Regions from separate parts of the Paenibacillus sp. 1781tsa1 genome, predicted to be linked through region 2. Evidence: riboswitches for the same ligand, from Rfam matches in the RefSeq annotation. Region 2 holds a riboswitch; the other holds the start of a gene.
The links. A riboswitch is a leader RNA that binds a small molecule or an ion and turns the genes downstream of it on or off. The one in region 2 is predicted to bind glycine.
Positions count from the first base shown of each region.

Region 1: linked by a shared signal. The riboswitch ahead of sdaAB (L-serine ammonia-lyase, iron-sulfur-dependent subunit beta) and the one ahead of gcvT (glycine cleavage system aminomethyltransferase GcvT) in region 2 are both predicted to bind glycine.

Region 1 is NZ_JAMYWY010000001.1:505,024-516,758, reverse strand. It holds gene NKT06_RS02480 (sensor histidine kinase) at 1-361, opposite strand, end outside; gene NKT06_RS02475 (response regulator transcription factor) at 388-1,071, opposite strand; gene NKT06_RS02470 (alpha-glycosidase) at 1,300-3,054, shown strand; gene NKT06_RS02465 (PadR family transcriptional regulator) at 3,197-3,709, opposite strand; gene NKT06_RS02460 (YhgE/Pip domain-containing protein) at 3,764-4,978, opposite strand; gene sdaAA (L-serine ammonia-lyase, iron-sulfur-dependent, subunit alpha) at 5,246-6,190, opposite strand; gene sdaAB (L-serine ammonia-lyase, iron-sulfur-dependent subunit beta) at 6,180-6,869, opposite strand; glycine riboswitch at 6,982-7,117, opposite strand; glycine riboswitch at 7,122-7,246, opposite strand; gene NKT06_RS02445 (phosphotransferase enzyme family protein) at 7,599-8,576, opposite strand; gene pstB (phosphate ABC transporter ATP-binding protein PstB) at 8,816-9,571, opposite strand; gene pstA (phosphate ABC transporter permease PstA) at 9,584-10,471, opposite strand; gene pstC (phosphate ABC transporter permease subunit PstC) at 10,474-11,409, opposite strand; gene NKT06_RS02425 (phosphate ABC transporter substrate-binding protein) at 11,525-11,735, opposite strand, start outside.
Region 2 is NZ_JAMYWY010000001.1:5,376,328-5,388,062, reverse strand. It holds gene ptsG (glucose-specific PTS transporter subunit IIBC) at 1-276, shown strand, start outside; gene NKT06_RS24230 (HPr family phosphocarrier protein) at 354-629, shown strand; gene ptsP (phosphoenolpyruvate--protein phosphotransferase) at 622-2,334, shown strand; gene gcvPB (aminomethyl-transferring glycine dehydrogenase subunit GcvPB) at 3,170-4,609, opposite strand; gene gcvPA (aminomethyl-transferring glycine dehydrogenase subunit GcvPA) at 4,750-6,105, opposite strand; gene gcvT (glycine cleavage system aminomethyltransferase GcvT) at 6,102-7,238, opposite strand; glycine riboswitch at 7,456-7,556, opposite strand; glycine riboswitch at 7,560-7,682, opposite strand; gene gcvH (glycine cleavage system protein GcvH) at 8,027-8,419, shown strand; gene NKT06_RS24200 (PTS mannitol transporter subunit IIBC) at 8,839-10,293, shown strand; gene NKT06_RS24195 (BglG family transcription antiterminator) at 10,332-11,735, shown strand, end outside.

The DNA of each region.
Region 1 (11,735 bases), 4.9 Mb from region 2:
TGAAGAGGGTCTCACCGCTCGCATTCACACGATACATGGAAGACTTGGGATACGAGCCATGTAATTGCTCCAAACGGGCCTTAATCTCCTCATCTGAAGCACCATCCAGATTCTCTGCTTCCCGCGACCAGAGGTTACTGATCCGAGTAACGTCACCATAGGGTGCCGCTTGATTCGTATTTGTGTTATTCACTACGACAACATATAGGATGGATATAATCGGAAGAACGACGGGCACAAATAACACGGCCGCCAGAATCAGGATGATATATCTGGACATCAACGACCGCCCAAAGCGTAGCTTGCGCCGCCCAGACTGCTTTTGATCCGCGCTTCGTTCTTCCTTCCGTTCTACCTTCATGGTCTTCCGTTCTCGGAAACGCCGGATCATGGCTTCTTCACGCGATATCCCACACCGCGGACTGTCTGAATAACGACCGGATTGGCCGGATCAAGTTCCAGCTTCTCGCGTAGATGTCGAATATGTACCATCAAAGTCTTGTCTCCATCCAGATAGGGCTCGTTCCAGACGGCTTCATAGATCTGCTCTTTGGTTCGAATCATGCCCATATGTCGCAGCAGGTAGGCGAAGATGTGGAACTGTTTTCCCGATAAAACAATCTCATCCCCCGTCTCCTCATTGACGATGCGGTTATCTTTCTCATAGATGGAGAGGTGATCCAGCTTCAGAGCTGTATCCGATGAGACCGCAGTTCCCGCCTTACGCAGTTGGACCTCAATCCGGGCAGCCAGTTCATCGGGGTGAAATGGTTTCGTCACATAGTCATCGGCAAAATCGAGACCATGCAACTTGTCGTCAATGGACGTTCTGGCCGAGAGCATGACAATGGGCACGGCGGGATGTTCTTTTTTCAGTCGCTGGCCCACCGTAAATCCATCCAGCCCGGGCAGCATGACATCCAGAATAATGAGTGAGCAACCAACAGCAGCCTCCGCTGCACCTTCACCACTACCGAGCCATACCACCTCATAACCGCGCTCCTCCAGATCGGCTCTGACCCAAGTCGCAATTTCCGTATCATCTTCAATATATAACAGTTTGGTTTTCATTCGAATATTCGTTTCCTTTCTGCCCCCATTGGGTTAATGATATATCTGAGCATCATCATAATAAAAGCTGTCTATAATACATGGATTCATATCTTGTTGAAACCATGTTGAATTCCTTTACGTTACCACACATTCTAATTATAGCTTATCCATTCACGTGGGGAATGTTATATCAATCAAGTCTACCAAGTACATATTATACCTACACCTGACGGGAGGAATTTCATTATGCTGTTGGAAGCCATCTATCATCAACCGAAACGCAATTGGGCCTATGCCTATGACCAAGATACAATCCATCTGCGTCTGCGCGCCAAAAAGAATGATCTGACCGAGGTACATGCCCTGACCGGAGATAAATATGCGTGGGATGCAACCAAAGCGCTGGTTCCCTTAACGAAGTTCACCTCTGACTCCATGTTCGATTACTACGAGGGCGAGGTGAAACCTCCCTACCACCGACTGAAGTACTCTTTTCTGCTCAAAAACGGAGACGAACAGATCTGGATGACCGAGACGGACTTCCAAGAAGAGGAACCAGATGATCCGGGTCGTATGTTCCAGTTCCCATATATTCATGCAGGAGCTGTATTCACACCCCCTGCATGGGTTAAGGATGCCGTGTTCTATCAGATTTTCCCTGAACGATTCGCGAACGGCAACCCGGATATTAGTCCGGAAAAGGTGGAACCGTGGGGTGGCGAGCCAACCCCTTTCAATTTCTTTGGCGGTGACCTTCAGGGCGTGATCGACCATCTGGATTATATCAGCGATCTTGGCATTAATGCGATCTACTTCACCCCCATCTTCGAAGCCACCACCAACCACAAATACGATACCGAAGACTACCTGCGGGTAGATCGGCATTTTGGTGACGCAGATACCGTGAAGAGACTGGTCGAGCTGTGCCATGCACGTGGAATTCGCGTATTGCTGGATGCTGTGTTCAACCATTCCGGGAAGACGTTTGCGCCGTTTGTGGATGTTCAGAAGAACGGAGAACAATCCAAATACAAGGACTGGTTCCATGTACATGAATTCCCGCTGGACGTGAAAGACGGCATTCCTACGTATGAGACCTTCGGATTCGAAGCACACATGCCTAAGTTGAATACGGAGAATCCCGAGGTTAAGGCATATCTGCTGGAGGTTGCCGAGTACTGGATCAAGGAAGTGGGTGCGGACGGATGGCGGCTGGATGTTGCCGACGAAGTGGATGATGCCTTCTGGCGTGATTTCCGCCGTGTAGTCAAAGCCGCTAATCCGGATGCCTATATTCTGGGCGAAGTATGGAACGAGTCCTCCTCTTGGCTTCAAGGCGACCAGTTCGATGCGTCCATGAACTATCCGTTTACCGATGCCGTGAATGCTTTCTTTGTGAAAAACACAATGCACGCCGAACAGTTCGCGAACTCCATCGGTCGGCAATTATCCCGTTACCCGCTTCAGGCCAGCGAAGTAGCATTCAACTTGCTGGACAGCCACGATACCCCGCGGCTTCTCACGCTGTGTGAAGGCGACCAGCGCAAGATGAAGCTGGCTGCGTTATTCCAGTTCAGTTACATGGGCGCGCCGTGCATCTACTACGGAGACGAGATTGGAATGGACGGCGAGCATGATCCGGGCTGCCGTAAATGCATGGAATGGGATGAAGCGAAGCAGGACCGTGAGCTGTTCGACTTTTATCAGAAACTGATCTCCCTGCGTCATGCTCATCCTGCCCTCCGTGCAGAAGGCACCGTTCGTTTCCTGCAGGCTCGTCCCGATGGCAGCCAATTGGTATTCGAGCGGCAAAATGAGGAGGAACGTATTCTGATTCTGTTCAATCGGTCCGAAGAGACGGCTATTGTCGAACTGGAGTCAGGAGACGGGGATTGGACCGAGCTATTCGGTGGAAACCATCGTACCGCCAAGGATGATGGCGTGCTTGCCATTGAATTACCTGCGTATGGATATGCCGTACTAAGTACTAGTCTCACATAAACATCAAGCTATATATGCTTTTATGCAAGACAGGACAGGAGTGCACTTTATCGGAATATAAAAAATCAAATAGGCGCTTACAGACCTGTTCCGGATCTGATGAGTGCCTATTTGACTTTGACGTTAATTATTAGGGCCATGGTTATTCTGCCTGAACCAGCTGTTCCTTGAGCAACTGGATGGTAGCCTCATATTGTACAAGCCCCACTTGCAGACACAGACGCTGTGCAGGAGAAATACGCTCACCGAATTCTTCCATCTGGCGCTGAAGTTCAGCATATAACATTTCCTTTCGCTTCAACTGGGTCGAGATCCACCCCGTTACGGTATCTTCATCCGCCAACTCTCCGAAGTACAAACGCATCAGAAAATCAGAACGAAATACCTCAGCTTCCAAAGGACTCATTAAATAGGCGTGAAATTGCGCTGCTCCTTCAGGGGTCAATGAATACACGTTCTTATCAGGTTTCCCTTCCTGCTTCACTGATTCCTTAGTCAGCAATCCTGACTTTTCCATCTTCGCAAGTGTAGGATATATGGTGCCAAAGCTGGCATCAAAGAAAAATGAAAAATATTGTTCAAAGTACTGCTTGATCTCGTATCCGGAACTTGGCTGATTGTGCAGTATTCCGAGGATGACATGCTGCGTGTTCATCGGTGTACCGCTCCTTTCCATTCCCCTTAACGTATCACAATCAGTACCCCTTGTTCAATGATCAGATGACGAAACGGTTGCTTTTAGAGCGACCGGCACAGCAACAGGCTGGTTCTCCCTACGAGGTTCAGAACGTGCCGGGCCGGAGCGTCTGATCCAGGTGCAAAGTGCACCCAAAGTCAGTGTTACTCCGCCGATTACGGCGAGCAACATCGCATCTCGGCCGATCCCGTTTCCTCCGAGCACAAGGTTCATCATCCCCTCTACGGCATAAGTCGCTGGCAGATAATGACCGATAAATTGGTAGAACTCAGGCATTACATCTCGCGGAATCGTTGATCCCGAGGACAGCATCAATAGAGGCAACAGAGCACTGTTTAACCAAGCCCCAGCATTGCCAAGCAACTGCAGGCTCAACTGAGCCATGAATAGAAAAGATATGGTGATTAGTAACTGGAACAGCCATAACATGAACCAACCGTCTGCTGACGATACCCCCATAATTTGCATCATCCCCGATCCAACGAGCGAAACGATAAATGCCGCACCAAGATTAACGATGTTACGTGCCCAGAAGCGCTCCCACTTCCCTGCCCTGCCACTCAATTCACCAGAAACTTTCTGCAGATTCATGCCAAGCAACATCGCTCCGGTAAACGTAGCCGTTACAATCAACATCGGTACCATGGAAAAGGAAAAATTATCAACAGGGTTTAGTCGCACCACCTCAGCCTCCACGCGTGAGGATAACCCCAGCGCCAACCCATCGGCCTGATCGGCAGGCATACCGGACTGATTCAGCACTCCGCGAATGCTATTCTGTTGTACTTCACGATTCAATGTCGCTGTAACCTGTGCGGCTACGTTCTGCATCACACTTTTCACGGTAGCCACGTTCGATTCGTTCATCACATAATTGACTGCCACCGTCTTCGACAAGTCTCCTGTCTGCTGCATAAAACCGGATGGAATCTCAATGATCATGTATACTTCCCTGTCCGTTAACAGTTGTCTCGCTTCTTCCATCGATTCGGATGGTATGATCTCGAAATCCAGCCCTGCTGCCAAAGACTCCGCCACTGGCTCAGCTGCCACCCCATCTTCATTCACGATCGTGACAGCCAACTCAGTCATTCTTTCATTAACCCGATCGTATCCGCTAAGCCAGATGATGTTAAAGAAAACCTGAAATAGCACTGCCGTAATTAGACCCACAATAGTCGCTCCATTTTTCAAAAACAGCAGACTCGTTCGGATAATTCCTTTCATTTTAACCATCTCCTTTAGTTTTGTTTCGCTCTTTTATATATCGTATTGATATATGACAATTGTTAATATATCAATACGATATATAAAACGTCAATATGTTTTTATTTTGTTTGTTGTAAAAGACAAAAATAGCCGATACAAATCTTCACCAGGAAGAGTTTGTATCGGCCTTTCGTATCATGCAAAGAGCGCTGCATCACCTTTAATAATCAAGACTAAGGACTACATGAGATAGCGTTAAGTTAGATTTAATTCATACCGATTCTATTACGCCTTAGGTTCTACGTCATTTTCATTTTCAGTCGCGGACTCCGTCTCAGGCTCTGCACGCTTTGCCTTCGGTTTAGCCAGCTTCTGCATCATTTTGCGGCCAGTTGGTGTCTGGGCCAGTCCGCCTTGGGCCGTCTCCCGGTGGCGGCTCGGCATCGCACTGCCTACTTCCAGCATAACGTCAATGACTTCATCTGACGGAATGGCACTACGCACTCCGGCCAATGCCATGTCGGCCGCAGCCAGTGCCGTGACGGCACCCAGTCCGTTACGGACGATGCACGGAATTTCAACGAGGCCTGCGACCGGATCGCAGATAAGGCCCAGTGTATTTTTTAACGCCAGGCCTACGGCATGAACGACCTGCTCCGGTGTACCTCCACGCAGTTCAACCATGGCACCCGCAGCCATGCCGATCGCGGAACCCACTTCTGCCTGACAGCCACCTTCCGCACCAGAGATAAATGAATTGTTGGCAATGACATAACCAATCGCCCCTGCACAGAACAACCCGTTCACCAGATGTTCGTCCGTCCAGCCAAATCGCTCCTGTGAGCTGATAAACACACCAGGGATGATGCCGCAGGAACCGGCTGTTGGTGTTGCGACAATCCGGCCCATGGAGGCATTCACTTCAGATACACACAGGGCATACGCCATGGCAAGTGCGGAAGCATCACCAGAGCAAGTCTCACCCTTGCGAATGTACTCGGCCATTCTTTTACCGTCTCCACCCGTTAATCCACTGCGTGATGTGGTATCTTCCGTTAACCCTTTACGTACCGCTTCCTTCATCACCTGATAATATTCAGACATCTGCTTCACAACATCCGCTTCCGGTGTATTGGTCTCCTGAACCTGCTCCTCGATCATCAGTTGAGCAATCGTTTTGGATTCCGCTGTACAGATCGTATTCAGTTCGTGTAAATGTTTAAATCGCATCCGAATCAACTCCTCTCTTCAAATCGATGACACGAATGTCCAGTACATGATCCAGCTCCTTCAGACGCTTGAGCATATCCGGATTCGGCACGCCGTCCATCTCCATCGCAGTAAGCGCTTCGCCATCACGGGCTTTCCGGTCCACCTGCATATACCCGATGTTAACCCCGGATGAACTGATCGTGGACGTTACCGAGGCGAGCACTCCTGCTTTGTCCGCATGTCGCAGAACGAGTGTCGGAAACTCACCACTAATCTGAACACGAAAATCATTCATCGCATGCACCGATACACTACCACCACCAATAGAAGCACCGATTAAGGAACATGTACGTCCTTCATGCCACAACTCAATTTTGACCGTATTGGGATGAGGAGCAGGCAGGCCGCTTGTATAAAACTCAACCTCCATGCCCGCTTCCTCTGCGTATTGCTCTGCATCCGGGATACGTGGATCGTCTGTGACATAGTCCAAAAGACCACCGATCAGTGCCAGATCTGTTCCGTGCCCCTGATACGTATCAGCGAATGAACCGTATAGTGTCAGCCGGGCACGTTCAGGCGTACAACCTAGCCACTGACGAGCGATTCTTCCCAGCCTTGCTGCTCCAGCTGTATGTGAACTTGAAGGCCCCGTCATCGACGGACCAATAATTGAGAAAACATCTTTAAATCGCACCTTATAACCCTCCAATTGTATTCGTCATTTGCATCCAGATCCCATGCCATAATGTTCCTTTATTACTGAATGATGACATCAAAAAAGGACAGAAGAAGGCCTCAGGCCCTCTCTCTGTCCTCGATACCTGAGAGTTTCACGATTCAGCAGTGTCTCACGACAAGGTGCATGGCCTGCAATTGCAGACAAGTCACCGGACTGACTGATCATATACCCCTTGGGTGGCGCAGTTCGCGCACTCTCCAGAGTTGCGTCCAACGATGGTACATTTACCTGAGAGATTAACCACTGGGCTGGGTGCGCAGCAGCTTGCTCCTTCGGTGCCTGAACAATAGCCATTTTGGTCGGCTAACTCAGGTCTCTCCCGCTCGTTATCATCCGCTGTATGGAACCATTCTGAGCGTATGTCAGAACAGTAATGGAAATTGTTCATTCTTCTTCATTAAGATTAATCGACCGGAAGATCAGTGTCAACAAACTTAACGATATCTTTGGATGTATTTCCTTCATTTTCGATTGAACCGATGAAAACCAGAATATTTTGTCAGATTTCATCACATTAATACGATAAAAAGAACTTTTAAACAGCTTATTTCATTTTCCTTCAATTCATAAAGCGCTTACTACTATTTATGATAATGTCCACGAAACTGTTCGGGTATTCAGGCAACCATATCTTTGAGCTACACTATTCATAGCCCTTAAGGATCTGCACACCCGGATTATAAATCACAGTTCGTAGAAGATACTCTCGTTCTGTACATATGGTCTGCAATACTTGCTACATAGCTTCGGCATGCGATCTTTCATCCATTCGTGCCTAGACTCGTTCGCCATCTGAAAAGCATAATAACCAAGTGTAAAGATCAACATGAACCCTTCCATTAATCGTATATCACGATCCGTCAGTGGTGCGATCTTTTTTGTGTATCCGGATAAGAATATGTCACGTTCCTCCCGATTGAACATAAGCGCTGCCCCTCCGGCATCGAAAAGATAATAACCATAACCGTGTAGACAAAAATCAATCATGGACATTCCCTGATCCGTTATCAGCAGATTATTGCGAGTAATATCCCCATGAATGATTCCCCATGTCCCCGCCTGCTGTGGGTACGTTGCTAGCTGCTCGTTAATGTTCTCAAACGTCTCCCGAAGCAGATTGAAGTCTTCCGTTGTAAAAATTCCCAATCGGACACCTTCCTCCAGCTGCCCTAGCATGACCAAATTCTCAGGGATATTGCCATATGTCGGCCGTACCTTTGTTCGATCTGTCTGATTCTGCACACGCCCATACTGATGAAGCATCTGTAGTTGCGCACCAAGATCATATATCTGCTCTGTTGTCAGGCGTTCTCCCTGCTGGATGTCCCTGCCCTCAATCCACTCCAGTACTGTACAGCAGATTTCTTTACCTGCTTCACTTGTCCATAACGTGACCCAATCTCCCGATACATTGCGTACCGGATGTTGTACGCGTAATGCTGTCGTTGCATTTAACTCATGAAGCAGGTTCATCTCTGCCTCCAGTGCAGGAGGCGTGTGCTGAATGCCTGACATACTTGCATATGCAGCTTGATGGATACGCAGCAGATACTTCTGCCCGCTTGCTTCATCAACGACATGATACGTCAGGTTCTCATTGTGACGAATATAAGAAACGACAGGTTTTTCAATCGTGTAATTCTGTATGATATCGGTTGCCATGTGGTCATAAGACCTCTGATTCGTAGTGATTATCAACATCTCCTTCGAAGTTGTGTAAACGCTCTCTTATTACTGAATATCGTAGCATAATGTTTATCCCGCATACAGAAAATTCCACTAAAATTATAAATTAAAAAAAGCACAACTCCCGAACAAGCGTCCAGGCATTGTGCTTCTTTTGTCTCTATTTATTTCTTCATTTCTCTGTCTGTTGCCCTATGTGACACTCCATGATCCAATTAACCAAAACGACCCATAATGTATTCTTGGGTCAAGCGATTGTCCGGGTTCGTGAAGATATGCTCTGTATCCCCGTGCTCAATCATGCTTCCCAGATAGAAGTAAGCTGTATAATCCGAAATACGTGCTGCCTGCTGCATGTTATGGGTAACAATAACAATCCGCAGCTCCTTCTTGAGCTCGGTAATCAATTCTTCAACTTTACCCGTGGATACCGGGTCAAGTGCAGATGCAGGCTCATCGAGCAGCAGAATCTGCGGATCAACAGACAGGGCGCGGGCGATACATAGACGCTGCTGTTGTCCACCTGAGAGAGACAGGGCTGATTCATTCAGCCTGTCTTTCACTTCGTCCCAGAGCGCAGCACGACGCAAGCTTTTTTCCACAATCTCATCCAGTGCCTTCTTACTCTTCGTACCACGGTAGCGGGGGCCAAACGCGATATTGTTGTAGATGGACTTGTGAAAAGGATTTGGCTTCTGCCACACCATGCCAATCTTCTGGCGAAGCTTGATTACATCGGTTCCAGGCTCATTCAGATCGTTACCGTCCATCCAGATATGTCCCTCTGTGCGGGAACCGGCAATCTCGTCGTTCATTCGGTTAAGCGACCGTAGGAACGTAGATTTACCGCAGCCAGACGGCCCGATAAGCGCCGTTACGCTCGCTTCGGGAAATGTGAGACTGATCTGCTTGACCGCCTGAAAATGTCCATAATATATGCTTAACTGTTCCGTACCAAAAGGTATGGCCATGTTGGTTCCTCCTTATTTCGAAGCTGTCATGCGGCGGAATACAACCCGACCGATCCAGCGTGCACTTAGATTGAACGCCAGCACGAGAATGACAAGCACGGCGGATGCCCCTGCTGCCACTTCTTTGGAATCCGGGCCAATGCCTTCACTATTCACTTTCCAGATATGAACAGCAAGTGTTTCTGCCGGACGGAAAGGATTAAGTGGTGATCTTGGACTCGTCGGATTCCAATCTGTAAAGTCCAGTGGCGGACTACTCATACCTGCGGTGAACATCAACGCGGCCGCCTCACCAAAGATCCGGCCCGATGCCAGAATCGTACCCGTAATCAAACTCGGCAATGCCACAGGCAGCAGAATGGAAGTGATAATCTTCCACTTGGACAATCCAAGTGCCAGACCTGCTTCCTTCTGTTCCTTCGGAACGGCCCGGAAAGCCTGCTCCGTTGTCCGCACCATCAGTGGCAAGTTAAAGATCGCCAGAGCCAAGGCACCCGAGATCAGAGAGAAACCAAGACCAAATTGATTGACTAGCAACAAGAGACCAAACAAACCGATAACGATGGAAGGGAATGATGACAACACTTCAACGACAAGACGAATGAAGCTGGTAATCTTGCCTGGCTTGGCGTATTCCGCCATGTAAATTCCGCCGCCCCATCCGAGTGGGATGGTCACAATTAATGTCAGGACAAGCAAGAATATAGAGTTAAAGAGCTGTGGACCAATCCCGCCGCCACCCTTAAGCAACTGTGGTGCACTCGTCAGGAAGTTCCAGCTAATATGTCCAATTCCTCTATACATGATGAAGCCAAGCAGACCGAGCAATATAATAACAATGAACAGGGCCAATACAACGATAACGGATGTTGCAATCTTATCTACCGTCTTTGCCTTCATTTTCATACCCGGTTCCTCCTCTCAAGCAGGCGAACCAGAATGACGAAGACAAATGTCATCACCAGCAGGACAAGCGCCATACTCCACAGTGCATTGTTATGAACAGAACCCATCGTGGTGTTACCCATGCTGAGTGTAATTACACTTGTTAATGTTGAAGCCGATTCGAGCAAGGATGTTGGAACATGCGGTGCATTACCGATAACCATCTGCACAGCAAGGGCCTCACCAAAAGCACGAGCCATACCCAAAACGACACCTGTCAACAAAGCTGGCAAAGTCGTTGGAATGATGACACGGTAGATGGTTTGCCAGCGAGTGGCACCCAGTGCGTACGAGGATTCACGCAATCCTTTTGGCAAAGCAGACAACGCATCTGCCATAATACTTGTCACCGTAGGAAGAATCATTACCGCGAGAACAAGACATCCGGCTGCAATCCCGACGCCTGTTCCACCAAAGATACTGCGCAGCAAAGGTACGATGACACTCAGACCGATAAATCCGTACACAACGGACGGAATTCCAGACAAGAGCTCAATCGCGGGCTGCAATATCTTTTTCCCTTTACCCGGTACAATCTCTGTCATGAAGAGTGCTGCACACAGGCCAAGTGGACTAGCGATCAATGCTGCAAGCAAGGTTGTAATGAAAGAACCTGTAATGAACGGCAATGCTCCGTAGAACGCAGGTTCTCCAGTCGGATTCCACGTCTTTCCACCAAGGAATTCACTTATGCTTATTCCGTTTTGGAAAAATGTGGACAGACCCTTGGACGCTACAAAATAAACAATGGAAAACATGACAACGATCAGGAAAACGACACAAATCGACGTATAGATCCGTCCCGTCCACTCTTCCCAATAATGTTTCTCTTTTAAGGGCCGGCGCGGTTTCAACTTGTTATTCATTACCGTTCCCCCTTCGGTCTGTTCCATAACAACCATCCTTCTATAGTAGAATTAATGAAAAATATGGGATTATTTCAGAGCAAACCGCGTAAAGAGGCGGGACCTAAGTCCGCCTCTTTCGCTGTATGCGCAAGTTCAAAGATTATTGAACCACATTACCTGCTGCATCGCGTTTTACTTTCATACCTGACATTGGAATGTATCCAAGTTCTGTCACGTCGTTTTGTTGAATTTCGTCACTCAGGATGTAGTCCAGGAAAGCTTTTGTTGCTGCATCTGGCTCACCTTTTGTGTACATGTGCTCGTAAGCCCATACTGGATAAGTTCCTGCTTCTACGTTCTCAACTGTTGCT
Region 2 (11,735 bases):
GGCATCATGTCCGACGGAGGCAAGGAAGTGCTTGTTCATATAGGTGTCAATACGGTGAAGCTGAAGGGTCAAGGCTTTAACGTACTGGTACAGGAAGGTGATCTGGTATCGGCTGGTCAGCCGATTATGGAAGTGGATCTGGAGTATGTGAAAGCAAACGCTCCATCCATCATTTCGCCAGTTATTTTCACCAACCTGCCAGAGGGCTCCACGGTAACCCTGAAGAAGAGTGGAGTGCTGAAAGTTGGCGATCAGCCAATCATTGAGATAAAATAAGAAGTGTTACGACGATGGCAAGCTAGTGTAAATATATGCAATGCCAAAACCAAATTACTGAAAGTGAGATGATTGTAATGCAACAAACATTCAGAATTACAGACGAAGATGGTATCCACGCACGTCCGGCGACAGCCCTGGTTAATACAGCAAACAAATTCAAAGGTGCAGAATCCTTTGCAGAAGCAAACGGTAAAAAAGTAACGTTGAAATCCATTCTGGGTGTTCTTTCCCTCGGATTGGAACAAGGCGACACCATCAGCATTATCGTTGAAGGCGAAGGCGAAGCTGAAGCTCTTCAAGCTTTGACTGACGTTATGGTTAACGAAGGGTTGGGCGAAATTAATGCTTAATGTCTCCGGGATCGCGGCTTCGGCGGGTATTGCTATCGCCAAGGCGTTTATCTTGGAGCATCCTGACTACTCTGTAGAAAAACGCCAAATTAACGACGTTGACGCAGAGATCGCAAAACTCGACTCAGCTCTGGGTAAATCCCAGGCTGAGCTTGAGGCGATCAAAGAGCGTACTTTACAAGAGCTTGGCGAGAAAAAAGCTGAGATTTTTGCTTCGCATTTGCTCATTCTGAATGACCCGGAACTGATTGATCCGGTTAAAGCTAGAATTGCAGATGACATGATCAATGCAGAATTTGCTTTGAACGAAACGGCATCGCAATTTATCTCCATGTTTGAGAACATGAAGAGTGCATACCTGCAGGAACGTGCAGCAGATATGCGTGACGTTACCAAACGTGTGCTAAATCACTTGCTTGGTATCGACTTCATGAGTCCGGCTGAGATCAATGAAGAAGTGATCGTGCTTGCGGAGGATCTGACGCCTTCCGATACGGCTCAATTGAATCGCCAATTTGTTAAAGGTTTCGCAACCAACATTGGTGGACGTACTTCTCACTCAGCGATCATGGCTCGCTCTCTTGAGATTCCAGCTGTCGTTGGAACCAAGGACATCTTGGCTCAAGCGAAACAAGGCGATATGATCATTGTTGACGGTCTGGATGGTCACGTGCTGGTTAACCCTACTGATGAAGTTATTGCTGAATACCGTGCCAAACAGGAACAGTATGATGCACAACGTGCAGAGTGGAGAAAACTGCGTGATGAGCCAACGGTAACTGTGGACAACGTTCATGTTGAACTTGCAGCCAACATTGGTACACCAAATGATGTAACGGGTGTTCTGGAGAATGGCGGCGAGGCAGTAGGCCTGTACCGTACCGAGTTCCTGTACATGGGCAGAGACAAGCTTCCTTCCGAAGACATTCAGTATAATGCTTACAAAGCGGTACTGGAAAAAATGGAAGGCAAACCTGTTGTTGTTCGTACACTCGACATCGGTGGAGACAAAGAGCTTCCATACCTGGATCTGCCAAAAGAAATGAATCCATTCCTCGGCTTCCGCGCAGTTCGTCTGTGTCTGGACCGTCTGGATATCTTCCGTACACAATTGCGTGCATTGCTGCGTGCAAGCGTACATGGAAACCTGCGTGTCATGTTCCCAATGATCGCAACACTGGGTGAATTCCGTGAAGCAAAAGCTGTCTTGCTCGAAGAGAAAGAGAAGCTGGTTGCTGAGGGTATTGCTGTTTCTGACAGCATTCAACTCGGAATCATGGTCGAAATTCCTTCGACTGCAGTTCTGGCGGATCAGTTTGCCAAAGAGGTGGATTTCTTCAGTATCGGAACGAACGATCTGATTCAATACACAATGGCAGCAGACCGTATGAACGAACGTGTAGCTTATCTGTACCAACCTTACAACCCAGCCATTTTGCGTTTGGTTAAAATGGTTATCGATGCAGCACATCGTGAAGGCAAATGGGTTGGCATGTGCGGTGAGATGGCAGGAGACGAAACAGCAATTCCATTGCTGCTCGGCCTTGGATTGGATGAGTTCAGCATGAGCGCAACATCCATTCTGCCAGCTCGTAGTCAGATCACGAAGCTGTCCCGTGCGGATATGCAGGAACTGGCTGCTAAAGCTCTGGATATGCAAACGGCTGAACAAGTCGTTGAATTGGTTCAAAGCATTCAAGCGTAATGTAATTTTACGGGGTTTCCACCCGATTTTAAGGGTTTCTTTTTCCGATAAAAAGCTGCAGTCGTGCAGCAATTTTGCCGGTATCCGCGATTCATTGTGGATATCGGCTTTTTTTGTTATCAACAGGATAATGTGATTCGGACTCACGTGTGTAAACAAACGGTTCTTTAAACCTTGGTCTGCGAACTGAAGGGAGACTGAACGTGGCTAAAGTAGACAAATATGCTGTATTCTGAATTGCAAGGCGGCGTTCTTGAGTGGAGAATGCGTAATTCATAAGTGAAAGTGCAAAGAACTAAGAGAGGAGAGCTAAGGATTAAAGCTAAAGGACAAAAGCTAAAGTATAAAAGCTAAGGGATTAGCACTGTGGGGGAACTGGGGGATGAGCTTTGGGCATTAGGCGCTGTGCTGCTAAGGAATCTGAGACATCTTAGTCCGGGATTTGAAGCACCAGCAGAAATCTAAAGAACCTGAGACACGTTATGTCGGACTATACAGCCATTTTTAGCATTATTGTGAGGGTATCTATAGAAATAACGTGTCTGATGTTCCTAAGAATTGAAAGAGTGGCCTGTGGAGGCCAAATAAGACATCCTGGATTCGTTAGAACATGTTCTGGCTTGGTACTATCCGTCTCAGGCATCCGAAAGTCTGGGCTTCCAGACCTCAGACCTAAGATGCTGGCATACGTCGGAGCATGACTTGCCTGCGTTGAGACATGCTCTAGCAGGATGATGGTGAGTAATAACAGTGGCATCTTTAAAAGGGAAGGCAACTCGAAAAGCTCTTGCTGATTGGAATGTCAGCAAGAGCTTTCGTGATAACAATGATTTGATTAATTGCACGCGCAGTTCAGTACAGGTTTGCGGGCCGCTGTAGTCTCATCAAGACGAGTGACCGGTGTTCCGTAAGGTGCGTTGAGTACCAATTCTGGCGTCTCTTCCGCTTCTTTGGCAATCCGTATCATCGTATCAATAAACCCATCCAGTGTTTCTTTACTTTCGGTTTCCGTCGGCTCGATCATGATGCATTCCTCAACGTTGAGCGGGAAGTACACCGTTGGCGGGTGATATCCAAAATCAAGTAATCGTTTGGCAACATCCAGTGTACGCACACCATATTGTTTCAATCCCCGACCAGACATGACGAATTCATGTTTGCATACCCCTGGATACGGAATCTCGTAGTAAGGTGCGAGACGGGCCATCATATAGTTGGCATTCAGTACCGCACACTCAGATACACGGCGCAAGCCTTCCGGTCCATAGGTGCGAATGTAGGCATAGGCACGTACCAAAATACCGAAGTTGCCATAATAAGCTTTGACCCGACCAATGGATTGATCTCCTTCACGGTCCAGTGAATACACACCATCATCATTTTTGATCACCATCGGTTTAGGCAGGAACGGGATCAGACGGCTCTTCACCCCGACGGGTCCGGCACCAGGTCCACCGCCGCCATGAGGCGTGCTCATCGTTTTGTGCAAGTTCAGATGCACCACATCAAAGCCCATATCACCCGGACGGGTAATGCCCATAATGGCATTGGAGTTCGCGCCATCGTAGTACAGCAAGCCACCAGCCTGATGTACGATGGATGCAATCTCCTGAATGTCTTTCTCGAACAAACCAAGTGTATTCGGGTTCGTCAGCATCAATGCTGCTGTATCCGAGCCAACGGCTGCACGGAGTGCGTCCAGATCAACCAGTCCGTCTGCGCGGGATGGAATCGTCACGGTCTCAAATCCTGCAACGGTTGCACTTGCCGGGTTGGTGCCGTGAGAAGAATCGGGCACGATGACTTTGGTACGCTGTTCACCACGACCTTCGTGGTAGGCACGAATCATCATAAGTCCAGTCCATTCTCCATGGGCACCAGCGGCTGGTTGTAAGGTCACAGCGTCCATACCTGTCAGCCCCGCAAGGTCATTTTGCAACGTATACAACAGTTCAAGTGCACCTTGAATGCTGGATTCATGCTGGTACGGATGGATTTTGGCAAAACCATTATAACGTGCAACATCCTCATTAATCTTGGGATTGTATTTCATTGTACAAGAGCCCAGTGGATAAAATCCGTTATCAACGCCGAAGTTGCGGCGGGACAGCGCGGTATAGTGCCTGATAACATCTACCTCGAACACTTCCGGTAGTGCGGCTGCTTCCGAACGGAGCATTTCCCGGGGAATCAACGTGTCGGCAGCCTGACGAGGAACGTCACATTCTGGCAGAGAATAAGCGACACGTCCAGGGCTGCTGAGTTCAAAGATCAATGATTGTTCCGGAGCAGGAGATAAGGTCTGTGCGCTGAATGTTGTAGCTGTCTCAGATTGAGCCGGAGTGGAGACAGAGGCACCCGTTTCCGATTGTCCTTGTCCTTGTACCGATGTTGTCGTTGTTGTCGTTTCCTGAGTCACAGCGATCCCTCCAATGCTCGTGCGAATTCGTCGATCTCTTCTTTGCTTCGTCGTTCAGTTACAGCGATCAACATATGTCCGGCAAGCTCCGGGTAATCACGTCCGAGTTCATAGCCACCAATAAAGCCCGCATCCAGCAGTTTCAACTGAAGAGCATCCACGTCTGTTCCTTCAGGAAGCTTAATCACAAATTCATTAAATGTTGGTGCATTAAACGTCAGGCTAACACCGGAAATCGCAGTTAATGTACTCAGGGTGTAATGACTCTTTTGCAGATTCAGATCCGCGACATCGATCATTCCTTGTTTACCCATGATGGACATATATACAGATGCGCTGAGCGCAAGCAAAGCCTGGTTGGAACAGATGTTGGATGTCGCTTTTTCGCGGCGGATGTGCTGTTCACGCGCTTGCAGTGTGAGTACAAATCCACGCTTGCCGTTGCGGTCCGTTGTCTGGCCTACAATTCGGCCAGGAATTCGGCGCATATGAGGCTGGGATACGGCGAAATATCCGCATGTCGGACCGCCGAGTGAAGCGGCAATACCGAGGGGCTGCGCATCGCCAACGACGATGTCGGCACCCAGCTTGCCTGGGGCTTCCAGCAGACCCAGCGATAGCGGGTTAGCACTTACGACGAGCAGGCCTTTGTGCGCATGCACGAGGTCGGCAGCTTGCTTTACATTTTCCACGGCACCAAAGAAGTTTGGACTCTGAATCATGACAGCAGCGGTATCGTCCGATATGGCGGCTTGCAGGGCATCCCAGTCCGTGACTCCATCCTTATATCCGATCTCGACAATCTCCAGACGGAGTCCGTGCGCATATGCCTGCAGTACCTGACGGGCTTCCGGATGAACGGTGCGGGATACGATGAGCTGTTTGCGACGAGTTGCCGCTGCGACCAGATTCCCTGCTTCTGCAAAGGCTGTTGCTCCGTCATACATGCTGGCATTGGCCACAGCCATACCGGTTAATTCACAGATGTAGGACTGGAATTCGAAAATGGCCTGTAGTTCACCTTGGCTGATCTCAGGCTGATAAGGTGTGTAGGCAGTGTAGAACTCGGAACGGGAAATGACGTGATTGATGACGGAAGGAACATGATGATCGTATATGCCTGCGCCGAGGAAGCTGGCGTGTGTTTCGAAATTGGCGTTGGCACCAGCTTGCTTGGACATGTGACGTGTCAGTGCATATTCATCAAGTTTCGAGGATACGGGCAGCTCGCCCTGATAACGAATCTCTTTGGGAATGTCCTGGAACAGTTCCTCCAGCGAATCCACACCGATGGTTGCGAGCATGGCGCTCTGATCCTGCTCGGTCATGGGAATGTAACGGTGCTTGCTCATGCTTGATCAGCTCCTTGAGTAGGTGTCTTTGACGTTCGTGTCCGTTTATGAAAAGGGGTCTTTACGACCTCGGCTTTCAGTTTCTTACCTCGGATCTCAATCTCAAGCGGGGTTCCGAGCGCAGTGTATTTGCTGTCGATAAGGGCAAGCCCCAGATTACGCTTCAATGTAGGTGATTGCGTGCCTGTTGTCACTTCGCCAATCTGTACGCCTTCGGCGTAAATCGGATAGTGGGGGCGAGGGATACCGCGTTCCAGGACTTCGATGCCAACCAGCTTGCGGGCAGGCCCGTCATTTTTTTGCTGTAACAAGGCTTCATGTCCGATAAAAGGTCCGGCATTCAGCTTCACAAACATGCCAACACCAGCTTCGAGTGGAGAGATGGTTGCCGACAATTCCTGTCCGTATAGGGGAAGCTTTGCTTCAAAGCGCAATGTATCTCGGGCACCAAGTCCGGTTGGCACCAGTCCGTGACCTTCACCAGCTTGCATTAATCCATTCCAGACCACAGCGGCCTGATCTGCAGGAACATATAGTTCAAAGCCATCTTCGCCGGTATAACCGGTACGGGACAACAGCAATTTTGCTCCACAGACTTCGGCATCCTGCACAAAACGAAACGGTTCAATCGCCGATACATCTGTATCTGTAACTTTTCCGATAATATCTACAGCCAGTGGACCTTGCAGGGCGAGTAGCGCTGTCTGCTCCGAATCGTTGGTCATGCTCACGCCAGGGATCAAGTGCTCTTGCAGCCACGCCCAATCCTTGTCGATATTGGAGGCGTTAACGACGAGCATATAATGCTGATCTTCCAGCTTATACACGAGCAGGTCATCGACCACACCGCCATCTGGATAACACATCAAGGTGTACTGGGCTTGACCGGGGACCAGCGTGGTTACATCATTGGTGGTCATTTGTTGCAAAAAAGCTTCAGCCTGCTCACCCTGTACCGTGAATTCGCCCATATGGGATACATCAAACAGTCCAGCACGCTCACGTACCGCTTCATGTTCTTTCTGGATTCCGCTAAATTGCACCGGAAGCTCCCAGCCTCCAAAATCAATGCACCGTACGCCTTCATATTGCTGATATAGGGGGAAGAGTGGTGTTCTTAGCAAATTGGACATCAAATCACCTCGTCATGAGCCGTCAACCGGCCGGATATACAATCGTGGATCAATGAACCAGGGTATTTTTAAATTTTTCAGCTAGAGATCTTTCGTAGATAAGTATGGTAAGGCAGCTATGACAGCGCCGATCTGAATCCTGTTTTTCGTTTTTTGGGAAAAAGGAAAAGGACAGGCCAAAGAATCGGCATGCCAAGTAGCACGCTGTATTCTAAGGCTCTGTCCCTTGTACCTGAGAGTTACCCCGCTGAGTTGTGCAGCAGGTTTCCCCTTGGGTGATCATAACGCCCGCTCAGGGCGAATAGATGCTCTCCAGAGTTGCGTCCCGTAAAAGTCCTTTTGCCTGAGAGATTCACCCCCGCTTATCGGTGGTTTACTCCTTCGGCGTTACCTCATGTACATCCCGAATCGGGTGTCACGGGTAATCTCTCCCTTTACATTCATCCGCGGGTATAACATAGTCCAATAAACACATTTACTCCTCTCATTAAAACGTGAATCCACTGCCGATGTCAAGAACGATATCATAGATAATGATTAAAAACCGAATGTTTGATTTGGTTTTAATATTATTGTTCGTGTATTTATAAAGACTGCGCTTACTATTTGATTTTTTACCAGTATATGAAGAAAGAGTGAAATCCGGTTACAGGATTTTAAGGTGCTCAGTAAATAAATTGTAAGGTATCTTGACATTTGATTCAAAAATATCATACGCTATGTTCTGGGAAAAAGGTTAAAGGTCAAAGAACGCATGCACTCATTAATGAAAAGCGAGGCGGATATCGATGAGCGAATTGAAACGTGATTTCCTGTACAGTGAAGAGCACGAATGGGTGCAAACCGTAGGGGAGGATACTGTACGTATTGGCATTACCGAGTTCGCGCAGCATCAGCTGGGTGACATTGTGTTTGTGGAATTGCCTGACCTTGAATCCAATGTAAAAGCAGAAGACAGCATTGGAACGATCGAATCGGTCAAAACGGTCTCGGATTTGTTCTCTCCCGTCACCGGTTCAATTATTGCAGTGAATGATTCGTTGCAGGACTCACCTGAACTTGTGAACAGTTCTCCTTACGAGGAAGGCTGGATGATTGAGATCCGTGTTGAAGGAGATCTGACAGCAGCATTGTCTACATTGATGAATGCAGACGCGTATCGTAAACATACGGAAGAATAGTATCAACGAACTTGTACTTATTAACTTATATTTTATAACAAAATGTAATAAGCTTCATATTGTTTCGACCTGTGTGAGCCGGATGCTTGCACAGGTTTTTTGTGCTTTTCAAGAATGGTTTGGAATGCGGATTGAAGCTGATTGGGGATGTAAATCACCTGCTTGGACCAAACTATAGGTTGGAAAATGATTTTGGAAATGACAAAAGTCATAGGCAGGAAAAGCCTTGTGTACCAATGGGTTCAGCCATTATGCATCGGTTAAAACGATTACATAACCTAATGTTGTCATCATTGTTCATGACGAAAGTACGCTTTCATTTCATTGAACAGGAGAGCATTCTCGCTTAGGATTACAGCAGGGGAGAAATGATACCCCTTTCATAAGTCATAATCACTTGATCCAAGGAGGATAATACAATGAGTAATTTGGACCAATCGTCCAATTCCAAAGGTGGGCTACGGGTAGGTGTGCAGCGTTTTGGCCGATTCCTGAGTGGTATGGTCATGCCGAATATGGGAGCGTTCATCGCCTGGGGATTAATTACGGCCATGTTCATTCCAACAGGCTGGTTCCCTAACGGGACACTAGCACAGCTAGTCGATCCAATGATTAAATATTTGCTGCCACTGTTAATTGGTTACACCGGGGGTACGATGGTGCATGGTCAGCGTGGTGGTGTCGTAGGTGCCATTATGACCATCGGGGTCATCGTGGGTAGTGATATTCCGATGTTCCTCGGCGCCATGATTGCCGGACCACTGGCAGCATGGATCATCAAAAAGTTCGATAAATCCATTGAAGGTAAAGTTAAAGCTGGATTTGAAATGCTGGTTAATAACTTCTCAGCCGGTATTATTGGCGGGATCTTGGGGATTATTGCTCTACTGGGCATCGGGCCTGCTGTAGAAGCGATTAGCAAAGTATTGTCTGCCGGAGTACAAGGTCTGATGAATCTGGGCTTGCTACCGCTGGTCAACCTGATTATTGAACCAGGTAAAGTATTGTTCCTGAACAATGCAATCAACCACGGGATTCTGACACCAATTGCAACAGATCAAGCAAGAGAATTAGGGCAATCTGTATTATACATGCTTGAATCGAACCCGGGTCCTGGACTTGGTATCTTGCTTGCTTACTGCTTCTTTGGACGCGGAATGGCCAAATCTTCTGCACCAGGTGCCGTTATCATTCATTTCTTCGGGGGAATTCATGAGATCTACTTCCCTTACATTTTGATGAGACCAATTCTGATTCTTGCCGCAATCGCGGGTGGCGTTGCAGGTACATTAACATTCATGCTCACCGGAGCAGGACTTGTTTCGGCACCATCACCGGGCAGTATTATCGCGTATTTCCTCTTAACACCAAAAGGTGGATACCTGCCGATGCTCGCAGGGGTGCTTGTAGCAGCAGTTGTTTCTTTCTTGATTGCAGCAGTGTTGCTGAAAACGGGTAAACAAAAGGACGAAGATCTGGAGTCCGCATCCAGTCGGATGAAAGACATGAAGAGTCAAGGAACCGTTCCAAATGCTGGCATTACGGCTAATCATCGTGAAGCAGACAGAGCCGCAGATACAACTCCTTCTACAGTGAAAACAGATGTGAAGAAGATTGTCTTCTCCTGTGATGCAGGCATGGGGTCGAGTGCCATGGGTGCTTCCATTCTACGCAAGAAGATGAAGGCAGAGGGGATTGACGTTACTGTGACCAATACGGCTATCAGTGATATCCCTCCGGATGCAGATGTGGTAATCACACAACAAATATTAACGGATCGTGCCCGCTCTGTTGCGCCGAACGCAGAACATATATCCATCGACAACTTCCTAAAAAGCCCGGAATACGATGCGCTCGTTGAACGTCTAAAGTAATTGCGCGCATTCGTTTTCCCTGAGCCGGAGGCCGAGATATGAGTATTACCAAAAGACAACGTGAAATCGTGGAGTTTCTGCTGGAGCATCCACATGAAGTCACTGCCGGTGAAATCGCCGTTGAAGTCAAGGTCAGTACCCGAACGGTTCACCGGGAGCTGCAGATGATTGAACAATGGCTTGAACCTTTGGGCATGAGGCTGGAAAAAAAATCAGGAACCGGTATCCGAATTGATGCCAGTTCCGATGATCTGGCTGTATTGCGCCAGCAACTAGAGGGTAAAGAATATGTAGAGTTTACGCCGGAAGAGCGTAAGCTCTTCATGCTTTGCATCCTGCTTGATGAAGCGGAGCCTGTAAAGTTACTCGCTCTGGCTTCGGATCTAAAAGTGACCGTATCCACCGTAACCACGGATCTGGATGATCTGGAGTCACGGATTCGTCAGGCGGGACTGAAGCTGGTTCGCAGACGTGGATATGGCGTCAAGATTAACGGGAGTGAGACGATTCATCGCACAGCCATAGCCGCACTTGCTTTGGAATTTCTGGATGAATCCGACCTGTTCGGAAGACAACCTGAACAAGGCGGCTCCATCGTAAACCAAAAATTGCTGGATATGATTGGACACGGTGATGTGCTTACGATCGAAAATGCGTTATGGCAACCAGATATCGAATGGCTGGAGAACATCCCGGAACGCCAATACATGAAGCTGCTGATTCAATTATCCGTCGCAATTGTACGTATTCGTAAAGGCTTCGGCATTGGCCGTATTTCTCCACGAGAGAACACGGAAGATGCAGCTGCTGAGCAGGATGAGATAAAGGTTCCGCCATATATGGCTTCCCGCTTATGTGGTGTGTTATCGACCCAGCTGGGGCTGACATTCTCCCAAGATGAGCAAGCTTATTTTCACAGACTATTAGTTGAGACAGAGCAGCGGATTCACTCTTCGCGGCTGCTGCCAATAGACGACTTGATTTTACTGGACAGGGTACATTCACTGATTGATCAGATGCAGGCGAGAACGCATTACACCTTTCATGAGGATCGATTGCTTCGTGAAGGTCTGCTTGGTCATATGCAACCTGTTATGGAGCGAATTGAAGGGCAACAGATCATTCGTAATCCGCTACTGCAGCAGATTCGCAAAGATTATGACTCCCTGTTCGAAGAGGTCAAACAATCTGTGGGGCAAGCTTGGCCAGGCACAGACGTTCCGGATGAGGAGATTGGTTTCTTGGTCATGCACTTTGGGGCTTCCATCGAGAGGTTACGTACATTGAAACGGGAGATCAGGGCGATCATCGTGTGTACAAGCGGAATTGGATCATCACGCATGCTATCCAGCCGATTGTCCAAGGAGATTCCCGAGATTCGAATCATGGATAGCGTGTCCTGGTATGAAGCTGCCCGGATACCTACAGATCAATATGATCTG